One region of the Xanthomonas sp. NCPPB 1132 genome, then DNA from elsewhere that is predicted to be linked to it. Evidence: predicted binding sites of a transcription regulator. Region 1 holds the regulator's gene; the other holds the start of a gene.
What was found. The regulator FliA, encoded in region 1, starts transcription of late flagellar genes. The targets are predictions, from matches to a motif close to TAAAGTTTNNCNNNCNNNGGCCGATAA.
Positions count from the first base shown of each region.

Region 2: the regulator FliA is predicted to act here: its motif matches at 4,632-4,658, upstream of AC1G9L_RS14225 (methyl-accepting chemotaxis protein).

Region 1 covers NZ_CM152819.1:2,500,872-2,511,766, reverse strand. The annotation lists gene flhF (flagellar biosynthesis GTPase FlhF) at 1-515, shown strand, start outside; gene AC1G9L_RS10610 (MinD/ParA family ATP-binding protein) at 502-1,386, shown strand; gene AC1G9L_RS10605 (RNA polymerase sigma factor FliA) at 1,383-2,132, shown strand; gene cheY (chemotaxis response regulator CheY) at 2,152-2,544, shown strand; gene AC1G9L_RS10595 (protein phosphatase CheZ) at 2,545-3,156, shown strand; gene AC1G9L_RS10590 (chemotaxis protein CheA) at 3,161-4,924, shown strand; gene AC1G9L_RS10585 (flagellar motor protein) at 5,250-5,990, shown strand; gene motD (flagellar motor protein MotD) at 5,998-6,945, shown strand; gene AC1G9L_RS10575 (ParA family protein) at 6,945-7,727, shown strand; gene AC1G9L_RS10570 (chemotaxis protein CheW) at 7,724-9,097, shown strand; gene AC1G9L_RS10565 (STAS domain-containing protein) at 9,206-9,514, shown strand; gene AC1G9L_RS10560 (response regulator) at 9,511-9,876, shown strand; gene AC1G9L_RS10555 (chemotaxis protein CheA) at 9,908-10,895, shown strand, end outside.
Region 2 covers NZ_CM152819.1:3,321,911-3,332,805, forward strand. The annotation lists gene sufB (Fe-S cluster assembly protein SufB) at 1-27, shown strand, start outside; gene sufC (Fe-S cluster assembly ATPase SufC) at 193-960, shown strand; gene sufD (Fe-S cluster assembly protein SufD) at 957-2,219, shown strand; gene AC1G9L_RS14210 (SufS family cysteine desulfurase) at 2,216-3,466, shown strand; gene AC1G9L_RS14215 (GNAT family N-acetyltransferase) at 3,568-4,104, shown strand; gene AC1G9L_RS14220 (non-heme iron oxygenase ferredoxin subunit) at 4,101-4,433, shown strand; gene AC1G9L_RS14225 (methyl-accepting chemotaxis protein) at 4,783-6,957, shown strand; gene upp (uracil phosphoribosyltransferase) at 7,095-7,727, shown strand; gene AC1G9L_RS14235 (glycoside hydrolase family 9 protein) at 7,753-9,483, opposite strand; gene AC1G9L_RS14240 (efflux transporter outer membrane subunit) at 9,671-10,895, shown strand, end outside.

The sequences.
Region 1 (10,895 bases):
ACACCATCCGCGTCGGCGGCCGCGAACAGTTGCACAGCTACGGCCGCCAGCTCGGCATCGCCGTACACGAGGCCGACAGCGACGCCGCGCTGCAGCAGCTGCTGGAGCGGCTGGCCGACTACAAGCTGGTGCTGATCGACACCGCCGGCATGGGCCAGCGCGACCGCGCCCTGGCTGCCCAGCTGCACTGGCTGCGCGCCTCGCGGGTGGTCCGATCCTTACTGGTACTCCCCGCCAACGCCCATTTCTCCGACCTGGACGAGGTGGTGCGCCGGTTCGCCGGCGCCGACCCACAGGGGGTCATCATGACCAAGTTGGACGAGACCGGGCGGTTCGGCAGTGCCTTGTCGGTGGTCGTGGACCACCGCCTCCCCATCACCTGGGTGACCGATGGACAGCGTGTGCCGGACGACCTGCACCGCGCCAACGCCGCCAGCCTGGTATTGCGCCTTGAAGATTTGCGGCGCGCTGCCGATAAGCCCTGTACTCCGGAGCAGACCCATGCCGTCGCGTGACTACGTCAATCTGACCAATGCCTTCCCCCTGTCGGCGACGCGCAGCGAACCGCTGGGTCCGGTGCGCACCATCGCCGTGACCGGCGGCAAGGGCGGCGTGGGCAAGACCAACATCTCGGTGAACCTGTCCATGGCGCTGGCCGACATGGGCAAGCGCACCCTGCTGCTGGACGCCGACCTGGGCCTGGCCAATGTCGACGTGCTGCTGGGGCTGACCCCCAAGTTCACCGTGGCCGACCTGGTGGCCGGGCGCTGCACCCTGGAAGAGGTGCTGATCGACATGCCCAACGGGCTGATGGTGGTGCCCGCCGCCTCCGGCCGCCGCTACATGGCCGAGCTGCCGCCGGCCCAGCACGTGGGCCTGGTCAACGTGTTCTCGGAACTGCAGCGCGAGCTGGACGTAATGATCGTCGACACCGCCGCCGGCATCACCGACAGCGTGCTGACCTTCTGCCAGGCCGCGCAGGACGCGGTGGTGGTGGTCTGCGACGAGCCGGCCTCGATCACCGACGCCTACGCCCTGATCAAGGTCCTCTCGCGCGAGCGCGGGGTGGACCGGGTGCAGATCGTCGCCAACATGGTCCGCGACCTCAACGAAGGCCGCCTGCTGTACGACAAGCTCAGCCGGGTCTGCGAGAAGTTCCTCGGCGATGTGTCGCTGAACTACCTGGGCTGCGTGCCGCAGGACGACTGGCTGCGCCTGTCGGTGCAGCGCCAGCAGCCGGTGGTCAAGGCCTACCCGTCCAGCCCGTCGGCGCAGGCGATCTCCGAGATCGCCCGGCGCACCGCGCGCTGGCAGGCGCCGACCGCCCCGCGCGGCAACGTCGAGTTCTTCGTCGAACGCATCATCCAGCGCGGGGTGGCCGCATGAACGCCGCCGCCCACTACCGCGCCGTCCAGCGCAACAGCGCCAACGACTACATCACCCAGCACTCGGACCTGGTCCGGCGCATCGCCCACCACCTGGCGGCGCGGCTGCCGGCCAGCGTCGAGATCGACGATCTGATCCAGGCCGGCATGATCGGCCTGATCGAGGCCTCGCGCAGCTACGACGCCGAACAGGGCGCCTCGTTCGAGACCTACGCCTCGATCCGCATCCGCGGCGCGATGATCGACGAGATCCGCCGTGGCGACTGGGTGCCGCGCTCGGTGCACCGCCGCGCCCGCGACGCCGCCTCGGCGATCCGCAAGATCGAACAGAGCACCGGCCGCGCCGCCGCCGCCAACGAAGTGGCCGCGGCGATGGACATGCCGCTTCCCGAATACCTGCGTTTGATGGAAGATGCCGCCCGCGGCCAGGTGCTGAGCCTGGAGTCGCGCATCGAGGACCATGGCGAGCTGGATACCATCGCCAAGGGCGGACCCAATCCGCAGCAGATGCTCGAGCGCAGCGAATTCGGCCGCGAGCTGGGCAAGGCGATCGCGCAGTTGCCCGAACGCGAGCAGTTGGTGCTGTCGCTGTACTACGAGCAGGAATTGAACCTCAAGGAAATCGGCGCGGTGCTCGGGGTCAGCGAGTCGCGCGTGTGTCAGATCCATGGCCAGGCCACGGTACGGTTGCGCGGACGCCTGAAGGCGTTCGAGGTCGCCGATGCCGGTCTGGAAGACGAAGAATAGGAACCCTCAGGAGTCAGTGGTGAACAAGAACATGCGGATTTTGATCGTGGACGATTTCTCGACGATGCGACGCATCGTCAAGAATCTGCTCGGCGATCTGGGCTTCACCAATACCGCCGAGGCCGAAGACGGCAACAGCGCCCTGGCCGCGCTGCGCTCGGCGCCGTTCGAGTTCGTGGTCACCGACTGGAACATGCCGGGCATGACCGGCATCGATCTGCTGCGCAACATCCGCGCCGACGACAAGCTCAAGCACCTGCCGGTGCTGATGGTCACCGCCGAGGCCAAGCGCGAGCAGATCATCGAGGCCGCGCAGTGCGGCGTGAACGGCTACATCATCAAGCCGTTCACCGCGCAGACGCTGCAGGAGAAGCTGGGCAAGATCTTCGAACGCCTGGGAGCGACCGCCTAAATGGAAGCCACCGCCGAACGTACCGCCCTGATCGAACGCCTGCAAGGCGCGCTGGACGCGCTGGAAAACGGCGACGAGGCCGGCTGGCGCAGGGAGATCGACACCCTCGCCGCCTGGCGCACGCGGCCGATGATGCAGGGCCTGAGCCGGCTCGCGCGCGATCTTGGGCAGGCGCTCGGCGAACTGCCGGTGGTGCCCAGCGAGGCCGGCGAGCTGGACGACGCCTGCTCGCGCCTGGACCACGTGGTGGAGATGACCGAACAGGCCAGCCACCGCACCCTGGACCTGGCCGAGGAATGCCGTGCGCTGGCCGACCAGCTCGCCGCCGGCGGCCTCAGCGGCGACCAGGGCGAGATCCTCGACAAGATCCGCCACAACCTCACCGAAATGGCCCTGGCGCAGAGCTTCCAGGACCTGACCGGGCAGATCATCCGCCGCGTTGCCGGCATCGTGCGCCGCGTGCACGAGGGCTTCGGCGCGTTGGGTCTGCCGCCGAAGGAAGAAAACAGGAAGGCCGACGGCAGCCTGGCCGGCCCGGCCCTGCCCGGCCTGGACCGCCACGGCGTGTCGCAGCACGACGCCGACGACCTGCTGTCCGGACTAGGACTGTAACTTTATGAGCGCCGTACCCGACGACATCGCTGCCGACTTCATCATCGAGGCCCAGGAAATCCTGGACCGGCTCGGCGAGCAGTTGGTGTCGCTGGAGCAGGCGCCCGAGGACAGCGGCCAGCTCAACGCCGTGTTCCGCGGTTTCCACACGCTCAAGGGCGGCGCCGGCTTCCTGGCGATCAACGCCATGGTCGAGCTGTGCCACGCCGCGGAGGAAACCCTGGGCATGGCCCGCGCCGGCCAGGCCACCCTGCAGGCGCGGCACTTCGACGCCGCCCAGCAGTCGCTGGACTACCTGCAGTCGATGCTCGACGCCTTCGGCAGCGGCCAGGAGCCGCCGCGCGCGCCGCCGGAGCTGATCGCGCAGTTCGACGCGCACGGCGACGCCGCGCCGGCACCGGCACCGGCCAAGAGCGCCGCGCCGGCGCCCGCCGTAGCAGCGGCCGCCATCCCGGCCACCGCCGCGGCTGCGGGAGACCTGATCAGCGACGACGAATTCGAGGCGCTGCTGGACCAGTTGCACGGCGATGCGCCGCCGGCGGCCACGCCGCAGGCGCTGCAGCCGGCGCCGCGTGCGCCCAGCGCCGCGCCCAAGGCCGCGGCCGCCCCGGCCAAGGCCGCCGAGCCCGAGCACACCGTGCGCGTGGACACCAAGCGCCTGGACGCGATCGTCAACCTGATCGGCGAACTGGTGCTCTCGCGCAACCGTCTCAAGACCCTGCGCGTGCGCCTGCGCGACGAGGAACTGGACCGCGCGGTCAGCAGCCTGGACATCGCCACCGCGCGCCTGCAGTCGGCGGTGATGCGCACGCGCATGCAGCCGGTCGGCAAGGTGTTCTCGCGCTTCCCCAAGGTGGCGCGCGACGTCGCCCGCTCGCTCAACAAGGAAGTGGAGCTTGAGCTGATCGGCGCCGACACCGAACTGGACCGCAACCTGGTCGAGGCGCTGGCCGATCCGCTGGTGCACCTGGTGCGCAACGCGATCGACCACGGCATCGAAGCCCCGGCCCTGCGCGAAGCCACCGGCAAGCCGCGCGGCGGCCATGTGCGCCTGTCGGCGCAGCAGGAAGGCGACTACGTCAGCATCGAGGTGCAGGACGACGGCGCCGGCATCGACCCGGAACGGCTGCGCGCCAAGGCCCGCGAGAAGGGCCTGATCGACCCCGAGGCCGCCGCCCGCCTGACCACCGAGGAATGTCTGCACCTGGTGTTCCTGCCCGGCTTCTCGACCAAGTCCGAGGTCACCGACATCTCCGGCCGCGGCGTCGGCATGGACGTGGTGCAATCGCGCATCCGCGAACTCAGCGGGCAGATCCAGATCCAGTCGGAACTGGGCCGCGGCAGCCGCTTCCTGATCCGCGTGCCGCTGACCCTGGCGATCCTGCCGACCCTGCTGGTGCAGGCCGGCGACACCGTCTATGCGCTGCCGCTGGCGCGCGTGGTGGAAGTGCTGCATGCCCCGCGCCGCTCGCTGGGCTGGTTCGACGGCCGCGCCGTACTCGACCGGCAGTCGCACACCCTGCCGCTGGTGGACCTGCGCCAGTGGCTCAACATCGACGCCCCGCAACTGCCGCTGCTCACCGTGGTGGTGCTGCAGGCCGGCGAATCGCGCATGGGCCTGGTCGTGGACCAGGTCCGCGGCCGCGAGGAAGTGGTGATCAAGCCGCTGCCGCGCTCCCTGCGCGGCCTGCCCGGCTACGCCGGCGCCACCCTCATCGGCGACGGCCGCCTGGCGCTGATCCTGGATGTGGATGGCTTGAAGGCTTGAGGAGCTGGGATTGGGGATTCGGGAGTGGGGATTCGCAACGGCGACTTCCCTGGCGCCTCGTTTTCCCTGATTCCGCCGTAGGAGCGGCTTCAGCCGCGACGCGGTGAGGCTGGGATTGACGATAGCACGCACAGCGCAGTGCCAATTGCCGAGACGATCCGAACGATTGTGCTCAGGTAACGCGCCAAGGTCCGCGCGTCGCGGCTGAAGCCGCTCCTACGGCACACCGACCAACCCTCTGCCCTCGCGCTCTTGCGAATCTCCAATCTCCAATCCCAAATCCCGCCCCCATCAAGTCCCAAGCCCCGTTGCCGATACCTCCTGCATGGACAAGCTCAGTCTCATCGGCCTGCTGTTGGCGATTCTGTCGCTCATCGGCGGCAGCATCCTCAAGGGCGCCGGCATTTCGGCGCTGTGGTCGCCGGCTGCGTTCGTGATCGTGATCGTCGGCACCGTCGCCGCGATCCTGGTGCACACCCCGCCGTCCGTGTTCCGCCGTGCGTTCCAGATCGCCAAGTGGATCCTGTGGCCGCCGCCGAGCGATCGCCAGGCGCTGCTCAAGCAGATCGTGGAATGGAGCAACATCGCGCGCCGCCAGGGCCTGCTCGGGCTGGAGAACCAGGTGCCGCAGCAGCAGGATCCGTTCGTGCGCAAGGGCCTGCAGATGCTGGTGGACGGCGTGGAGCCGGAAGCCATCCGGCACATGCTGGAGATCGACCTGGACGGCCAGGAACATTGCGACCTGGCCGCGGCCAAGGTGTTCGAGGGCATGGGCATCTACGCACCGACCCTGGGCATCATCGGCGCGGTGCTGGGCCTGATCGCGGTGATGAAGAACCTGGCCGACCCGAGCAAGCTCGGCCACGGCATCGCCGCCGCGTTCACCGCCACCATCTACGGCATCGCCTCGGCCAACCTGCTGTTCCTGCCGATGGCCGCCAAGCTCAAGAGCGTGATCAAGCACAGCTGCGGCGAGCGCGAAATGATCATCGAAGGGTTGATCGCCATCGCCCAGGGCGAGAACCCGCGCAACATCGAATCGAAACTGGCCGGATTCTTGCATTGAGTTGCCAATGGCCCGCAAGCACTCCCACGACGAGCACGCCAACCACGAGGCATGGGCCATCCCCTATGCCGACCTGATGACGTTGCTGCTCGCCTTTTTCGTGGTGATGTACGCGCTGTCCACGATCAACGAAGCCAAGTACCGGGTCATGGCCGACGCGATGAGCGCGGCGTTCGGCGGCACCCCGACGACCCTGCGCCCGGTGCAGGTCGGCGACCACGCGCTGCAGGGCCAGGGCGGCGAGCGGCCGACCCCGATCAAGTCCAGCCCGGCGCTGACCCTGCCCGACCCCAACCGCCTGCCCTCCGGCACCGCGCAGCGCGGCGACGACCTGCGCGATGCGCAGCAGCTGCGCCGCGCGCAACGCCAGCTCGACAGCATCGCCGACCGCCTCGGTGCCGCGCTGGCGCCGCTGATCCAGAAGAAGCTGATCACCGTGCGCCGCGCCGGGCTGTGGATCGAAGTGGAGATCAACAGCGACATCCTGTTCGGCTCCGGCTCGGCCGCGCTCGACCAGAGCGCACGCGCCACTCTGGCGGAACTGGCGCAGGTGCTGTCCGGCGTGCCCAACGGGGTGCGCGTGGAGGGCTATACCGACAACACCCCGATCGCCACCGCGCAGTTCCCGTCGAATTGGGAACTGTCGGCGGCGCGCGCGGCCAGCGTGGTCCACCTGTTCGCCGACCAGGGCCTGCAACCCTCGCGGCTGTCGATGATCGGCTACGGCCAGTTCCGCCCGCGCGCCAGCAATGACACCCCGGCCGGCCGCAACGCCAACCGCCGCGTGGTGCTGGTGATCCTGGCCGATTCCGGCGACAGCAGCGATCCGACGCCGTCGGCCCCCGACCGTCTCAGCGCCGGCGCCACGCCGGCCACCCCGACACCCCCCGCCGCGGCGGCCGCCGGCAGCGCCGGCGGGCCCCGCGCAGTACCTGCCATTGAAGGAGTCAACTGATGCGCATCTGGGCGATCGCCAACCAGAAAGGTGGCGTGGGCAAGACCACCACCACGCTGGCCCTGGGCCGTGGGCTGGCCATGCTCGGGCACCGCGTGCTGATGCTCGATCTCGATCCGCACGCCTCGCTGACCCGTGCCTTCGACGTGCCGCAGGAACCGCAGCCGCCGGGCGTGCTGGATCTGTTCGGGACGCCGCCGGGCGAACTCGCCGCGCTGGCCCGCGACACTGCGGTCGAGCGCCTGAGCTTCGTCTGCGGGCAAACCGCGCTGGCCACCCTGGAACGCCGCAGCGCCAACCAGCCCGGCCTGGGCCTGGCGCTGCAGCAGGCCATGGCCCGCCACGCCGGCCAGCACGACTACATCCTGCTCGACTGCCCGCCGACCCTGGGCCTGCTGATGATCAACGCGCTGGCCGCGGCCGACCGCGTGATCATCCCGACCCAGGCCGAGCCGCTGGCCCTGCACGGCCTGGCCAGCATGGTCCGCACCGTGGACATGGTCGAGCGCTCGCGGCGCCGCCCCCTGCCCGCCTCGATCCTGCCGACCCTGTTCGACAAGCGCACCCGCGCCGGCAACGAGACCCTGCGGCAGATGCAGGACAGCTACGGCGAGCGGGTCTGGGAAGACGCGATCCCGGTCGACACCAAGATCTGCAACGTCAAGGCGCTGACGGTGGCCGGCGTGCCCGGCGACTACCCCGGCCGCGGCCTGGCCGCCTACCGCCGCGCGCTGGAATGGCTGGTGGCCAGCGATGCGACGCCGATGGAGCAAGCCGCATGAGCACTCCCGGCATCATCGACGATTATCTGGAAGGCCTGCTCCACGACGTGATCGCGGAGGAGCAGAAAGCCGTGCCGCCGAGCCCCGCGCCGGTCGCGGTCGCCGACGTGCAAGCACAAACCGAGACGCCGGCACCGGCCCCGGCCCCCGCCGGCCCGACGCCCGAACAGATCGCTGCCGCGGTCCTGGCCGAAGCCGACTCCGATCCGGCACTGGCCGGCATCATGTCGCAGCAGGCGCTGGCGCCCGCCCCGACCGGCCCGACTCCGGAACAGATCGCCGCCGCAGTCCTGGCCGAAGCCGACTCCGACCCGGCCCTGGCCGGCATCATGTCGCAGCAGGCACTGGCGCCCGCTCCGGCTGGTCCGACGCCCGAAGAAATCGCTGCCGCGGTCCTGGCCGAGGCCGATTCCGATCCGGCCCTTGCCGGCATCATGTCGCAGCAGGCGCTGGCACCCGCTCCGGCTGGTCCGACGCCCGAAGAAATCGCTGCCGCGGTCCTGGCCGAAGCGGATTCGGATCCCGCCCTGGCCGGCATCATGTCGCAGCAGGCGCTCGCACCCGCCCCGACCGGCCCGACGCCCGAACAGATCGCCGCCGCCGTCCTGGCCGAAGCCGATTCCGATCCGGCGCTGGCCGGCATCATGTCGCAGGACGCGCCCGCGCCTGTCGCGTTGACCCCGGCCCAGCAGGCCGAGCGCCAGGCCGACCTGGATGCGGTCGCGGCGATGGAGCGGCAGCGTGCCGCCGTGCCGCGCGATCTGGCCGCCGAAGACGATGCCGCCGCCGCGCACGCAGTCAAGCGCCCGCCGATGGCGGTGCCGCCGGAACGCCGCGCCGAGGCCAGCCGCGCCCAGGCCGCCGGCGCCAAGCTGCCGCCGAACCTGCAGTCCTTCATGGCCCCGAGCGTGCCGCACGGCTCGGCCATCGCCCCCGACCGCCTGTCCGAGCGCCGCACCCGCTGGCTGCGCCTGCGCTGCGGCGAGCAGGCCTACGCGCTGGAGCTGCTGAAGGTGCAGGAAGTGGTGCTGCCGGTGCCGCTACTGGCGCTGCGCGGCACCCCGCCGGCCATGCTCGGCATCATGAACCTGCGCGGCCAGGTGGTGCCGGTGCTCGACCTCGGCGTGCACCTGGGCGCGGCCCCGATCGAGATGGACATGCAGACCCGGGTGGTGGTGCTGGAAGAGAACGGCGAGACCCTCGGCCTGCGCGTATCGGCCGTGGAAGACGTGGCCAGCCTCAGCGACCAGCAGATCGAGCCGCCGGACAACGCGCGTATCTGCCGCATTTCCAATCATCTGTTCCGCGGCGTGGCGCGGCTGGCGCAACAGCCGATGATCCTGCTCGACGCCGAGCAACTGCTGCACTGACCCGGGCCGGCGGGCGGCAACTGCGAACGGTGCCGCACTTTCCAACCGCCGCTAAAGCTTTTCAGGCCACGGCCGTTATCTGCCATAGACCATTGGTGCGGAGTAGTGATGAGCACAGTCCCCCTTGGCGAAGATCTCGGTATCGAGACCAGCGCCGACCTGAAACAACGCCTGACCGCGTTCCTTGCGTCGGACGACGTGCTGCGGCTGGACGCCGGCGAGGTCCGCCGCATCCATACCGCGTCGGTCCAGGTGCTGTGCGCATTCGTCGATGCCCGCCGCAAGGACGGCAAGCGCACCGAATTCGAGGCCTGCAACGCGACCTTCCGCGACGCGGCCCGCCTGCTAGGGGTCAGCGAATCGCTGGGCCTTCCTGCAACCCCTGACAATCTGAAATCTGTGGAGAACGCGGCATGAGCGCACGTATCTTGGTTGTGGACGATTCGGCGTCGATGCGCCAGATGGTCTCCTTCGCCCTCACCTCGGCCGGCTTTGCCGTCGAAGAAGCCGAAGACGGCGCGGTCGCACTGGGCCGTGCCAAGGGCCAGCGCTTCAACGCGGTGGTCACCGACGTCAACATGCCGAACATGGACGGCATCACCCTGATCCGCGAACTGCGGCAGCTGCCGGACTACAAGTTCACCCCGATGCTGATGCTGACCACCGAGTCGGCGGCGGAAAAGAAATCCGAGGGCAAGGCCGCCGGCGCCACCGGCTGGCTGGTCAAACCGTTCAATCCCGAACAGCTGATCGCCACCGTCCAGAAAGTCCTGGGCTGATCCCTTCCCTCCTTTTCCGGATTCCCGCCCCATGAGCATGGACCTGCAACGTTTCCACGCCACCTTCTTCGAGGAAAGCCGCGAAGGGCTGGATGCGATGGAAGCCGGATTGCTGTCGTTGGAAGAAGGCAATCGCGACCCCGAGACCATCAACTCGGTGTTCCGCGCCGCGCACTCGATCAAGGGCGGCGCCGCCACCTTCGGCTTCGAGGCGATGGCCGGCCTGACCCACGTGCTGGAGACGCTGCTCGACGAGCTGCGCGCCGGCAAGCGCGAAGTCGAAGCGCACGCGATCGACGCCATCCTCGGCTCGGTGGACGTGCTGCGCGCCCTGCTGCGCGAAGCCGAGCACGGCGTCCCGGCCGATCCGGCCGCGGTGAAGGCCGTGCACGACCGCCTGCAGCACGCACTGAACGGCGGCCCGGCCGCACCGGCCGCGGCCACCCCGGCGGCGAACCAGCCGGCCGAGCCGGAAGCCTGGCAGATCGGCTTCACCCCGGCGCCGTCGCTGTTCATGAGCGGCAACGACCCGCTGCGCATCATCCGCGAACTCGAACACCTCGGTCCGCTGCAGGTCGCCTGCCGCACCACGCGCATGCCCGGCTTCGCCGAACTCGACCCGCTCGAGGCCTACCTGGCCTGGGACCTGGGCCTGGTCGGCAAGATTCCGCGCAGCGCCATCGAAGACACCTTCGCCTGGGTCATCGACGATTGCGAACTGGAGATCCGTCCGGTGCCGCCGCCGAGCCTGGCTACTGCGCCGGCACCGGTGCTGACCGCGCCGCCGACCGCCGCCACCGCCGCGCCGGCCGCCGCCGTGGCCGCCAACGCACCGGCCGGCAACGCCGCCGCCGCGCACGAAGCGGAAAGCTCGATCCGCGTCAGCGTCGACAAGGTCGATGCGCTGATCAACCTGGTTGGCGAACTGGTCATCACCCAGGCCATGCTCAAGCAGGTCTCCACGGGCCTGGACCAGGCCGTGGCCGAGCGCCTGTTCGCCGGCCTGGACCTGCTCGAAC
Region 2 (10,895 bases), 820 kb from region 1:
GTGTCGCTGGAAGGCTCGGTGGGCTAGCGCCCTTCCCTTCTCCCGTCGGGAGAAGGTGGCGCGAAGCGCCGGATGAGGGTACGGGCGCAGCCTCGTGCACCCAAACCCGCTAGATGCTTCGCACCGCACCCTCACCCCAACCCCTCTCCCGGCGGGAGAGGGGCTACATCAAGAATTCTGATGGACTACCCCATGCTCACCATAGAAAACCTCCACGCCTCCGTCGCCGGCAAGGACATCCTCAAGGGCCTGTCGCTGCAGGTGAAGCCCGGCGAAGTGCACGCCATCATGGGCCCCAACGGCGCCGGCAAGTCCACCCTGGGCAACGTGCTGGCCGGCCGCGACGGCTACACCGTCACCGACGGCAGCGTGCGCTTCGACGACGCCGACCTGCTCGAACTGGAGCCGGAGGAGCGCGCCGCCGCCGGCCTGTTCCTGGCCTTCCAGTACCCGGTGGAAATCCCCGGCGTGAACAACACCTACTTCCTGCGCGCCGCACTCAATGCGCAGCGCAAGGCGCGCGGCGAAGCGGAACTGGATTCGATGCAGTTCCTCAAGCTGGTCCGGCAGAAGCTGGCGGTGCTGCACCTCAAGGACGAACTGCTGCATCGCGGCGTCAACGAGGGCTTCTCCGGCGGCGAGAAGAAGCGCAACGAGATCTTCCAGTTGGCGGTGCTGGAACCGAAGCTGGCGATCCTCGACGAGACCGACAGCGGCCTGGACATCGACGCGCTCAAGACCGTGGCCGAAGGTGTCAACGCGCTGCGTTCGCCGGAGCGCGCGTTCGTGGTGATCACCCACTACCAGCGCCTGCTCGACTACATCAAGCCGGACGTGGTGCATGTGCTGGCCGACGGCCGCATCGTGCAGACCGGCGGCCCCGAACTGGCGCTGGAACTGGAAGCGCACGGCTATGCCTGGCTGAAGGAGCGCGTGGCGCCCGAGGCGGCAGTGCAATGAGCGCCCTGCTCGACTCGCTGGCCGCCGCATTCCACGGCGATAGCGCGCGCCGTGCGCCGCTGGAGCAGGCGCTGCGCGACGGCCTGCCCGGCGCGCGCAGCGAAACCTGGAAATACACCTCGCTGCGTGCGCTGGAACGGCGCAGCTTCGCCCCGGCGCCGCAGAGCGCGCCAGTGGTGGACGCCGCGCTGCTCGACGGCATCCCGGCGCCGCGCCTGGTGTTCGTCAACGGCCGCGCCAGCGATGCGCTGTCGGACCTGTCCGGCCTGCCGGCCGGGGTGGAACTGCAGCGCCTGTCGACGATCCTGCAACGCGGCGACGATGCCATGCGCTTCCTCGGCCGCCGCTTCGAGCGCAGCGACGAAGTGTTCGCCCGGCTCAACGCTGCCCTTGCCGACGAAGGCAGCGTGCTGCGGGTGGACGCCGGCGTGCGCGTGGAACTGCCGCTGCACCTGGTGTTCGTCTCCACGGCCGCAGAGGCCGACCTGGCCTGGCACCATCGCCACCTGATCGAACTGCGCCAGGACGCGGCGCTGGCCGTGGTCGAGCATCACCTGCATGCCGGCGATGCCGCGCACCTGAGCAACAGCCTGGCGCACGTGCACCTGGCCGCCGGCGCGCAACTGACCCACGCCCGCGTCCAGGACGAGGCCGCCGGCGTCACCGCACTGCTGCGTACCGACGCGGTGCTGGCGCGCGACGCGCAGTACCGGCGCGTGGACCTGGAACTGGGCGGCGCGCTGGTCCGGCACGAACTGAATGTGCGCCTGGAGGGTAACAACGCCCGGCTGGTCGCCAACGGCGTGCTGCTCGGCAACGGCCGGCGCCAGCTCGATACCCGCCTGGGCATCGAGCACATCGCCCGCGACACCGCCTGCGAACTGCTGTGGCGCGGCGTCGCCACCGGCCGCAGCCGCGTGGCCTTCCATGGTGGCATTCATATCCGCCACGGTGCCGACGGCACCGACGCGGCGCTGTCGAACAAGAACCTGCTGCTGTCCGCCGACGCCGAGATCGACACCCAGCCGGTGCTGGTGATTGATGCCGACGAGGTCAAGGCCGCGCACGGCGCCACCGTCGGCCAGCTCGATGCCAATGCGCTGTTCTACCTGCGCTCGCGCGGATTGCCGCAGGAACGCGCGCAGCAGCTGCTGACCGCCGCGTTCTGCCGCGAGCCGGTCGGCACGCTGGCGCCGGCGCTGGGCGAAGGCCTGCTGGCACGGCTGGAGCGGGCGCTCAGCGCCGCAGGCGTGGCATGAACGGGCCAGCCGCGCACACCGCCACGCCGCAGGCGCCGGACTGGGACGCGGTCCGCCGCGACTTCCCGCTGCTGATGCGGGAAGTGCACGGCAAGCCGCTGGTGTACTTCGACAACGCCAACACCGGGCAGAAGCCGCTGCAGGTAATCGCGGCGACCGACGCGTTCTATCGTCGCCACAACGCCAACGTCAGCCGCGCCGTGCACGCGCTCGGCAGCGAGGCGACCGAGGCCTACGAAGGCGCACGGACCCGGCTGGCGCGCTTCCTCAACGTGCGCGCCGACGAACTGGTGCTGTGCAGCGGCGCGACCTTCGCGCTGAACCTGGTGGCGTACTCGTGGGCGTTGCCGCGGCTGCGTGCGGGCGACACCATCCTGGTGTCGCGCATGGAGCACCACGCCAACATCGTGCCCTGGCAACTGGTCGCGCAGCGCACCGGCGCCACGGTCAAGGTCGCCGAAATCACCGCCGACGGCGCGCTGGACCTGGACGCGCTGCGCGCGGCGATGACCGCCGACGTCAAGCTGCTGGCCCTGGCCCATGTCTCGAACGTGCTGGGCACGGTCAACCCGGTGCGCGAGATCTGCCGTGAGGCGCGCAAGCGCGGCATCGTCAGCGTCATCGACGGCTCCCAGGCCGCGCCGCACCGGCCGCTGGACGTGGCCGCGATCGGCTGCGACTTCTACGCCATCACCGGCCACAAGATGTGCGGCCCGACCGGCACCGGCGCGCTGTGGGCGCGGCGCGAACACCTGCAGGCGATGCCGCCGTTCCTGGGCGGCGGTGAGATGATCAAGGAAGTCAGCTTCGACGGCACCGTGTTCAACGACCCGCCGCACAAGTTCGAGGCCGGCACCCCGAACATCGCCGGCTTCGTCGGCCTCGGCGCGGCGGTGGACTATCTGCAGGGGGTCGGGCTGCAGCACGTGGAAGCGCGCGAGGCCGAACTGCTCGCGCACCTCACCGAGGAGCTGCAGCGGATCGACGGCCTGCGCCTGTTCGGCACCGCACCGGGCAAGGCCGCGGTGGTCTCGTTCCTGATCGAGGGCGCGCACGCCCACGACCTGGCCACCCTGCTCGACCTGGAGGGCGTGGCGGTGCGTTCCGGGCAGCACTGCGCGCATCCGCTGCTGCAGTTCTACGGCGTCGCCGCCACCTGCCGCGCCTCGCTGGCGTTCTACAACACGCATGCCGAGATCGAGCGTTTCGTGGCGGCGCTGCGGAAGGTGCGGACGCTGTTGGTTTGAGCGGGGATTGGGCATTCGGGATTGGGGATTCGTAAAGCTCCGCCTTCGCCAATCCCCAATCCCCACTCCCGAATCCCGGCCGCCAGGCTTAAAATCGGCCCATGCACACGCTCACCTTCCGCACCGCCACCGTCGACGATCTCGACGCCATCGCCGCGCTGGTCACCTCGGCCTATCGTGGCGACAGCAGCCGCGTCGGCTGGACCACCGAAGCCGACCTGCTCGACGGCAACCGCATCGACCGCGAGGTGCTGCGCGCCGACATCCTGCGCCCGCGCAGCCTGGTGCTGCTGGCCGAGCGCGACGGCGTGCTGATCGCCTGCGCGCACGTCGCCGACGAGGACGGCGCCGGCTATTTCGGCATGTTCTCGGTGCAGCCGCAGGCGCAGGGCGGCGGCCTGGGCAAGACCGTGCTGGCCGAGGCCGAGCGCATCGCCTGGCAGGAGTGGCGCTTGCCGCTGATGCGGATGTCGGTCATCGACCTGCGCGAGGAACTCATCGCCTTCTACGAGCGCCGCGGCTATCGCCGCACCGGCATCAAGAAGCCGTTTCCGTACGGCGATGCGCGCTTCGGCCTGCCCAAGCGCGAAGACCTGCGCTTCGAGGTGCTGGAGAAGCCGCTGGGCGGTGCCGCATGAGCGAGACCTGGACCTTCGTCTGCGCCGACGGCGAACTGCTGCCGGGCGAAATGAAGACGGTGTGGGACGAGGTGACCGATACGCCGATCGTGGTGTTCAACTTCGACGGCCAGTTCTATGCGCTGGAAGACCGCTGCAGCCACGAGGACTACGAGCTGTCGCCCGGCACCTTCGACCCTGCTGCCGGCAGCATCGAGTGCGTGCTGCATGGCGCCCGCTTCGACGTGCGCGACGGCCGCGCCCTGTGCGCGCCGGCCTACGGCCCGGTGCCGAAGTTTCCGGTGAAGTCCGAACACGGCGGGCTGTGGACCCGCGACGACCGCGGCTGAGGCCGCCCCACTCCGCCGCAAGACGCACTTTGCCGCGCCCCTGGCGATAGCGTGACGCAGCATGCTCCTGCGCCTTGAACGCGCGTCGACACGGCCTTGATCCCAATCGCATCCTCACGGCGCGTGCACTTGCCGTGTGCATGCGCACGCGTGAGACATCCACAACTGAGATGGAAAGAGCATCTCGATCAATCCGATTAAAGATCCCGATGCCCTCGCCGTTAATGGGAAACGAGGTAGACGAATATGCAATTGCGTCACGATTGCGTGAAATATTCGTTGCATTTCGTATCAAAACAAGTGCCGCGACCATCCCTGGTACTCCCATCCCTCTTGCTAGGACCAGAGCATGACCGCTCTTCTGCATCGCTATAACGTTTCCCGGCGCCTCTCCTTCGCCTTCGGCCTGCTCATCCTGCTGTCCTGCGGGCTGGTGGTCGGCGGCCTGGTCACCCTGTCGCAGGCGCGCAGCCAGTTGGACACCGTCGCCCACCGCACCGTGTCCAGCATCGTCTATACCAACGAAATGCTCGATGCCAGTTCGGACATCGGCATCCAGTTGCGCAACATCGTGCTGCCGACCACGCAGGAGGAAAACATCGCCTTCGCCAAGATCATGGTGACGGAACTGCGCCGTTATCGCGAATACTGCACCAAGCTGTTCGCCATTCCCGCCACCAGCGCGCGCGATCGCGCCTTGCGCGAGCAGATGAACCGGACCTACGCGCAGGCGAGCGAGGTCAACCAGCAAGTGCTGGAACTGGGCCTGACCTACAAGTCCGACGACGCGATGAAGGTGCTGCTGCAGCAGGCCGCGCCGGCGACTCAGCGTTGGCGCGAGGCGATCAGCGCCTACGCCAGTTGGCAACGCAACAACGGCGAACAGGCCTACGCCGATGCGACCGCGGTGATGGCGCGCGGTCGCTTCCTGCTGATCGCTGGCGGCTTGGCAGTGGTGCTGGTCAGCAGCCTGCTGGCCTGGACGATCACCCGCAGCCTCACCGTGCCGCTGGCCCGCGCCACCCGCGCCGCCGAAGCCATCGCCGAGGGCCGCCTCGATAACGACGTGGCCACAGACGCGCGCGACGAACCCGGCCGCCTGCTGCTCGCGATGGGCCGCATGCAGACCCAGTTGCAGCGCTTCTCCCGCGAAACCGCGCTGATGATCGAGCTGCATGCCGACAAGGACATCAGCCACCGTATGCCGCAGGACTTCCCGGGCGTGTACGGCGAGCTGAGCAAGGGCATCAACACCATGATGTTCGAGCACCTGGACGCCATCGTCGAGGCCGTGGAGATCCTCAACGAGTACGCCAACGGCGACCTGCGCCGCGACGCGCGTCGCCTGCCCGGCAGCCGCGCGGTGCTGCACGAGTCGATGGATGCGGCCAAGGCCAGCCTGCTGGCGATCAATACCGAGATCAAGCGCCTGGCCGCGTCGGCCGCGGCCGGCGACTTCAGCACGCGCGGCGATGCCGCGCGCTTCCAGCACGACTTCCGCCTGATGGTGCAGGACCTCAACGCCATGATGGAGGTCAGCGACGTCAATCTGGGCAAGCTGTCGGCGTTGCTGCAGTCCATCGCCGCCGGCGACCTCACCACCCGCATGCATGGCGACTTCCACGGCGTGTTCGCACGGATGCGCGAGGACGCCAACGCCACCACCGACCAGTTGACCGGCATCGTCGCGCGCATCCAGACCGCCGCCAGCAGCATCAGCGCCGCCGCCGGGGAGATCGCCAGCGGCAACGACGACCTGTCGCGCCGCACCGAACAGCAGGCCGCCAGCCTGGAGGAAACCGCCGCGTCGATGGAAGAGCTGACCTCCACCGTCCGCCAGAACGCCGAGCATGCACGCCAGGCCAACCAGTTGGCGGTCGGTGCGGCCTCGGTGGCCTCGCAGGGCGGCGACGTGGTCGGCCAGGTCGTGCAGACCATGAGCGGCATCGAGGCGTCCTCCAAGAAGATTGCCGACATCATCTCGGTGATCGACGGCATCGCGTTCCAGACCAACATCCTGGCGCTCAACGCCGCGGTGGAAGCCGCCCGTGCCGGCGAGCAGGGCCGCGGCTTCGCAGTGGTCGCCAGCGAAGTGCGCACGCTGGCGCAACGCTCGGCCAACGCCGCCAAGGAGATCAAGGACCTCATCGATGACTCGGTCACCCGCGTCGCCGAGGGCTCGGCCCTGGTCGACCAGGCCGGCAAGACCATGCACGAGATCGTGTCGTCGGTGCAGCGCGTCACCGACATCATGGGCGAGATTTCCGCCGCTTCGCAGGAGCAGTCGGCCGGCATCGAGCAGGTCAACCAGACCGTGACCCAGATGGACGAGGCCACCCAGCAGAATGCGGCGCTGGTGGAGGAAGCCACGGCCGCCGCGCGCGCGATGGAAGAGCAGGCGGGCCAGCTGACCCAGGCGGTGGCGCTGTTCAAGATCGAGGCCGGCGGCAACGCATCGCCGGGCATGGCGCGCACCGTGCTGCGCAGCCGAGCGCACACCGAGGCGCTCGAACCCGCGGCCTGAGTGGTGTCTCGGCATGGCCTGCGGCGCGTACGATCGGCGCGCCCCAGGCCATCCGCGCGACATGCGCTGGCGCCGACACCTGGCGGCGCCGGAGCCGGCTGCGGCACACTGTGCGCCTCCCCCTTGCGAGCGCGCCCATGAAGATCGTCGAAGTCCGCCACCCGCTGGTACAGCACAAGATCGGCCTGTTGCGCGACGCGGCGCTGAGCACCAAGGGCTTCCGCGAACTGGTCACCGAGCTGGGCACCCTGCTCGGCTACGAGGCCACCGCCGACCTGGAGACCGAGACCCACACCATGGACGGCTGGGCCGGCCCGACCCAGGTGCAGCGCATCGCCGGCGCCAAGATCACCCTGGTGCCGATCCTGCGTGCCGGGCTGGGCATGCTGCCGGGGGTGCTGGCGCTGATTCCAGCGGCGCGGGTCAGCGTAGTCGGCCTGCAGCGCGACGAGGAAACGCTGCAACCGGTGCCCTACTTCGAACGCCTCACCGGCCGCCTTGAAGAACGCGACGCATTGATCCTGGATCCGATGCTGGCCACCGGCGGCACCCTGATCGCCACCGTGGACATGCTCAAGCGCGCCGGCGCGCGGCGGATCAAGGGCATCTTCCTGGTCGCCGCGCCGGAAGGCCTGCAGGCGCTGGAAGCGGCGCATCCGGACGTGGAGGTGTATACCGCCGCCATCGACGAACGGCTCAACGACAAGGGCTACATCCTGCCGGGCCTGGGCGACGCCGGCGACCGCATCTTCGGCACCCGCCTGGGCTGAGCGGCGCCACGGCGCCGGTGGTGGATCAGCGCTGCAGCACCTGCAGCGCGGCGCTGACGTACACCAGCGGCGCATTCCAGTTGATCGCCACTTCGTTGGTGGCGTAGCTGCATTCCTTGTCCAGGTACGACAGCGCCGGCAGCGACGACGTGTAGGCGTGCTTGCACGCGTCGGCGTCCTGCTGCCCCGGCTGCGGACCGCCGACCAGCCATCCCGGCACCGGCGTGGCCACGCCGTCGGCGATGGAGATGCGATGGTGGATGTGCATCGGCGAGCGCGCGCCGATGCCGGTGACGAAGGACAGGCCCAACGGATTGCGGCCGAGCACGTAGTCCAGCTGCGACTGCGCGGCCTGCAGGTATTCGGGCTTGTGCTGCAACTGGTAGGCCTGCAGCAGCATCATCGCCTGGTTCAGCGCGGTGGCGTTGCTGCCCCAGTGGAAGTCGGCGTCGCGCATGGTCACGCGCCAGGCCGAGCCCTGCCACACCTGCACCAGGTGATCGGCCAGGCCCTCGATCTCGTCGGCGATGCGCGCCTGGTCGGCGCGCGGGGTCAGCCGCGCGCGGTGCTGCGCCAGCGACATCCAGGCCAGCCCGCCGACCTGGCGCCAGTCGGGCACGCTGGCCGGGACCTTGCGTGCCATCGCCGCCTCGTAGAACGCGTCGTCGGCGGTGGCCAGGTACAGCTCGGTGGCGGCCCAGGCGAACTCGTCGTCGAACTCGGTGTCGTCGTAGGCGCCGGTGTGCACGTCGTCCGGCTGCCGGTAGGCCACGTCCGGATGCGCCTGCGCCCAGGCCCACGCGCGCCGCGACGCCTCCAGCATGCGCTTGGAGATGCCGCCGAACTGCGCGTCGTACGGTGCGTAGATGCGGCTGGCCTGGGCCATCACCGCGGCGAAGTCGAGCGTGGCCGCGGTGCTCTTCTGCACCACGTAGCGCGGCGCGCGCGCCTGGTCCGGCATCTGCATGCCGACGAAGTCCAGGTTGGTCAGCTTGTGGTACACGCCGCCGTCGTGCGGATCCTGCATCGCCAGCAGCCACTGCAGGTTCCAGTCGACCTCACGCAGGATGTCCGGCACGTCGCCGCCGCTGTTGGGAATGCCTTCGGGATGCGTGCTGAAGTAGGTGGGGAACTGCTCGTAGGCGGCCAGCAGCGTGTACACGGTAATGCCGGAGCTGACCACGTACTTGTTGTAGTCGCCGGCGTCGTACCAGCCCTTGGGCGCGGCGATCACGGTGCCGGCCGGGCGCTCGGGCGAGGCCGCCGAGACATGCACCAGCACGTGGTCGTCCGGGTGGCCGGCAGCGCGCGCGTGGCGGCCGGCGTAGGTGCCGTCCAGTGCGGTGCTGGCGCGGTTGTAGTAGTAGGCCTTGAGCGCGGCGCGCGACAGCGCGTTGTAGGCGTCTTCGCCGATGGCGAAGCTGTCCGACGGCGGCAGGCCGTCGACCTGCAGGCGGTAGCGGCCCGGCGTGCGCAGCGCGGAGAAATCGGCGATGCGCACGGTCTGCTGTGCCGGCGGCCACGCCGCGGCGGTGCCGAGGGTGCCGCGCAGCACCACCTCGTCGCTGTCGGCGCGCGCGATCGAGAACGCGTCGCCGTGACCATCCGGCACCACCGCCAGCTTGCTGGCGGCAGGCAGGAAACCGACCTGGTTCAGGCGGATCGGCGAGGGCATCGTGGTGTCGGCGTGCGAAGTGCAGCCGCCCAGCAACAGGCAGGCGAGGAACAGGCAGGACAGGGCGTGGGGCAGTTTCATGCGCCGATACTGGCCGGCCAGGATGACGGCTGCAAGCGCCAAATCGCGGGCATGTCGGGCGTGGCCTGCAACGCGGCGCGGAACGGCCGCAGGCGGCCTTGCTGACAGCGTCGTCAGCGAGGCGTCAGCGTGGGGTCGCCATGCGGCGCCTACGGTGACGGCCTGTCCCCACTGCCGGCGCCGCCCCGTGACCGCCCTGCTCCCGCCGCCCGTTTCCCGCCGCCTGGCGCCGCTCGTGCCGCTGCTGAGTGTGCTGCTGCTCGGCGGCTGCATGGCCGGCCCCGACTACGTGCGCCCGGCGCCGCCAGCCGGCACGCAGCAGCCGTTCGAAGAGGCCGACGGCCACTGGACGCCCGCCGCGCCGGCCGCGGCCGACCCGGCGGTGGCATGGTGGACCCGCTATGGCGATCCGCAGCTGGACGCCCTGGTCGAACAGGCCGACCGCGCCAACCAGACCCTGCGCCAGGCCGAGGCGCGCTATCGGCAGGCGCAGGCGCTGGTCGGCAGCGCGCGTGCGGCCGAGGCGCCGACGCTGGGCGTACAGGCGTCGGCCACGCGCGAGCGCACCGTCACCTCCAAGCCGGGCCTGCGCGACGCCGATACGCTGGGGCTCAGCGCCAGTTGGGAGCCGGACTTCTGGGGCAAGGTCCGGCGCAGCGTGGAACAGGCCGGCGACAATGCCCAGGCCAGCGCCGCCGACCTGGCGCAGGCGCGGCTGTCGCTGCAGGCCGCGGTGGTCGCCGATTACCTGCAGTTGCGCTTCGACGACCAGACGCTGGCGCTGTACCAGCGCACCCTGGCCGGCTACCGCGACGCGCTGCGGCTGACCCAGGCGCGGGTGCGCGCCGGCGTCGCCAGCGCCGCCGATGTGGCGGCGGCCGAGGCCACCCTGCACAGCACCGAAGCCGCATCGACCGATCTGGCGCTGTCGCGCCGGCAACTGGACCACGCGCTGGCCGTATTGCTCGGCCACACCCCCGCCGAATTCTCGCTGGCGGCCAGCGACGCACCGTTGCCGGCGCTGCCGCCGACCCCGCAAGCGCTGCCCTCGGTACTGCTACAGCGGCGCCCGGACATCGCCGGCGCCGAGCGGCGCATGGCCGCGGCCAATGCCGGCATCGGCATGGCCGTGGCGGCGTGGTTCCCGACCCTGTCGCTGAGCGCCAGCGGCGGCTACGACGGCGCCGGGCTGGCCTCGCTGCTGAGCGTGCCGAACCGGGTCTGGGCGGTGGGCGCAGCGCTGGCCGGCACGCTGTGCGACGGCGGCGCCCGCCACGCGCAACGCGCGCAGGCGCAAGCCAGCTTCGATGCGGCCGCGGCGACCTACCGGCAGACCGTATTGAGCGCGTTCCAGGGCGTGGAGGACCAGCTCGCGGCCACGCGCGAACTGGCGCGCGAGGAGCAGCAACAGC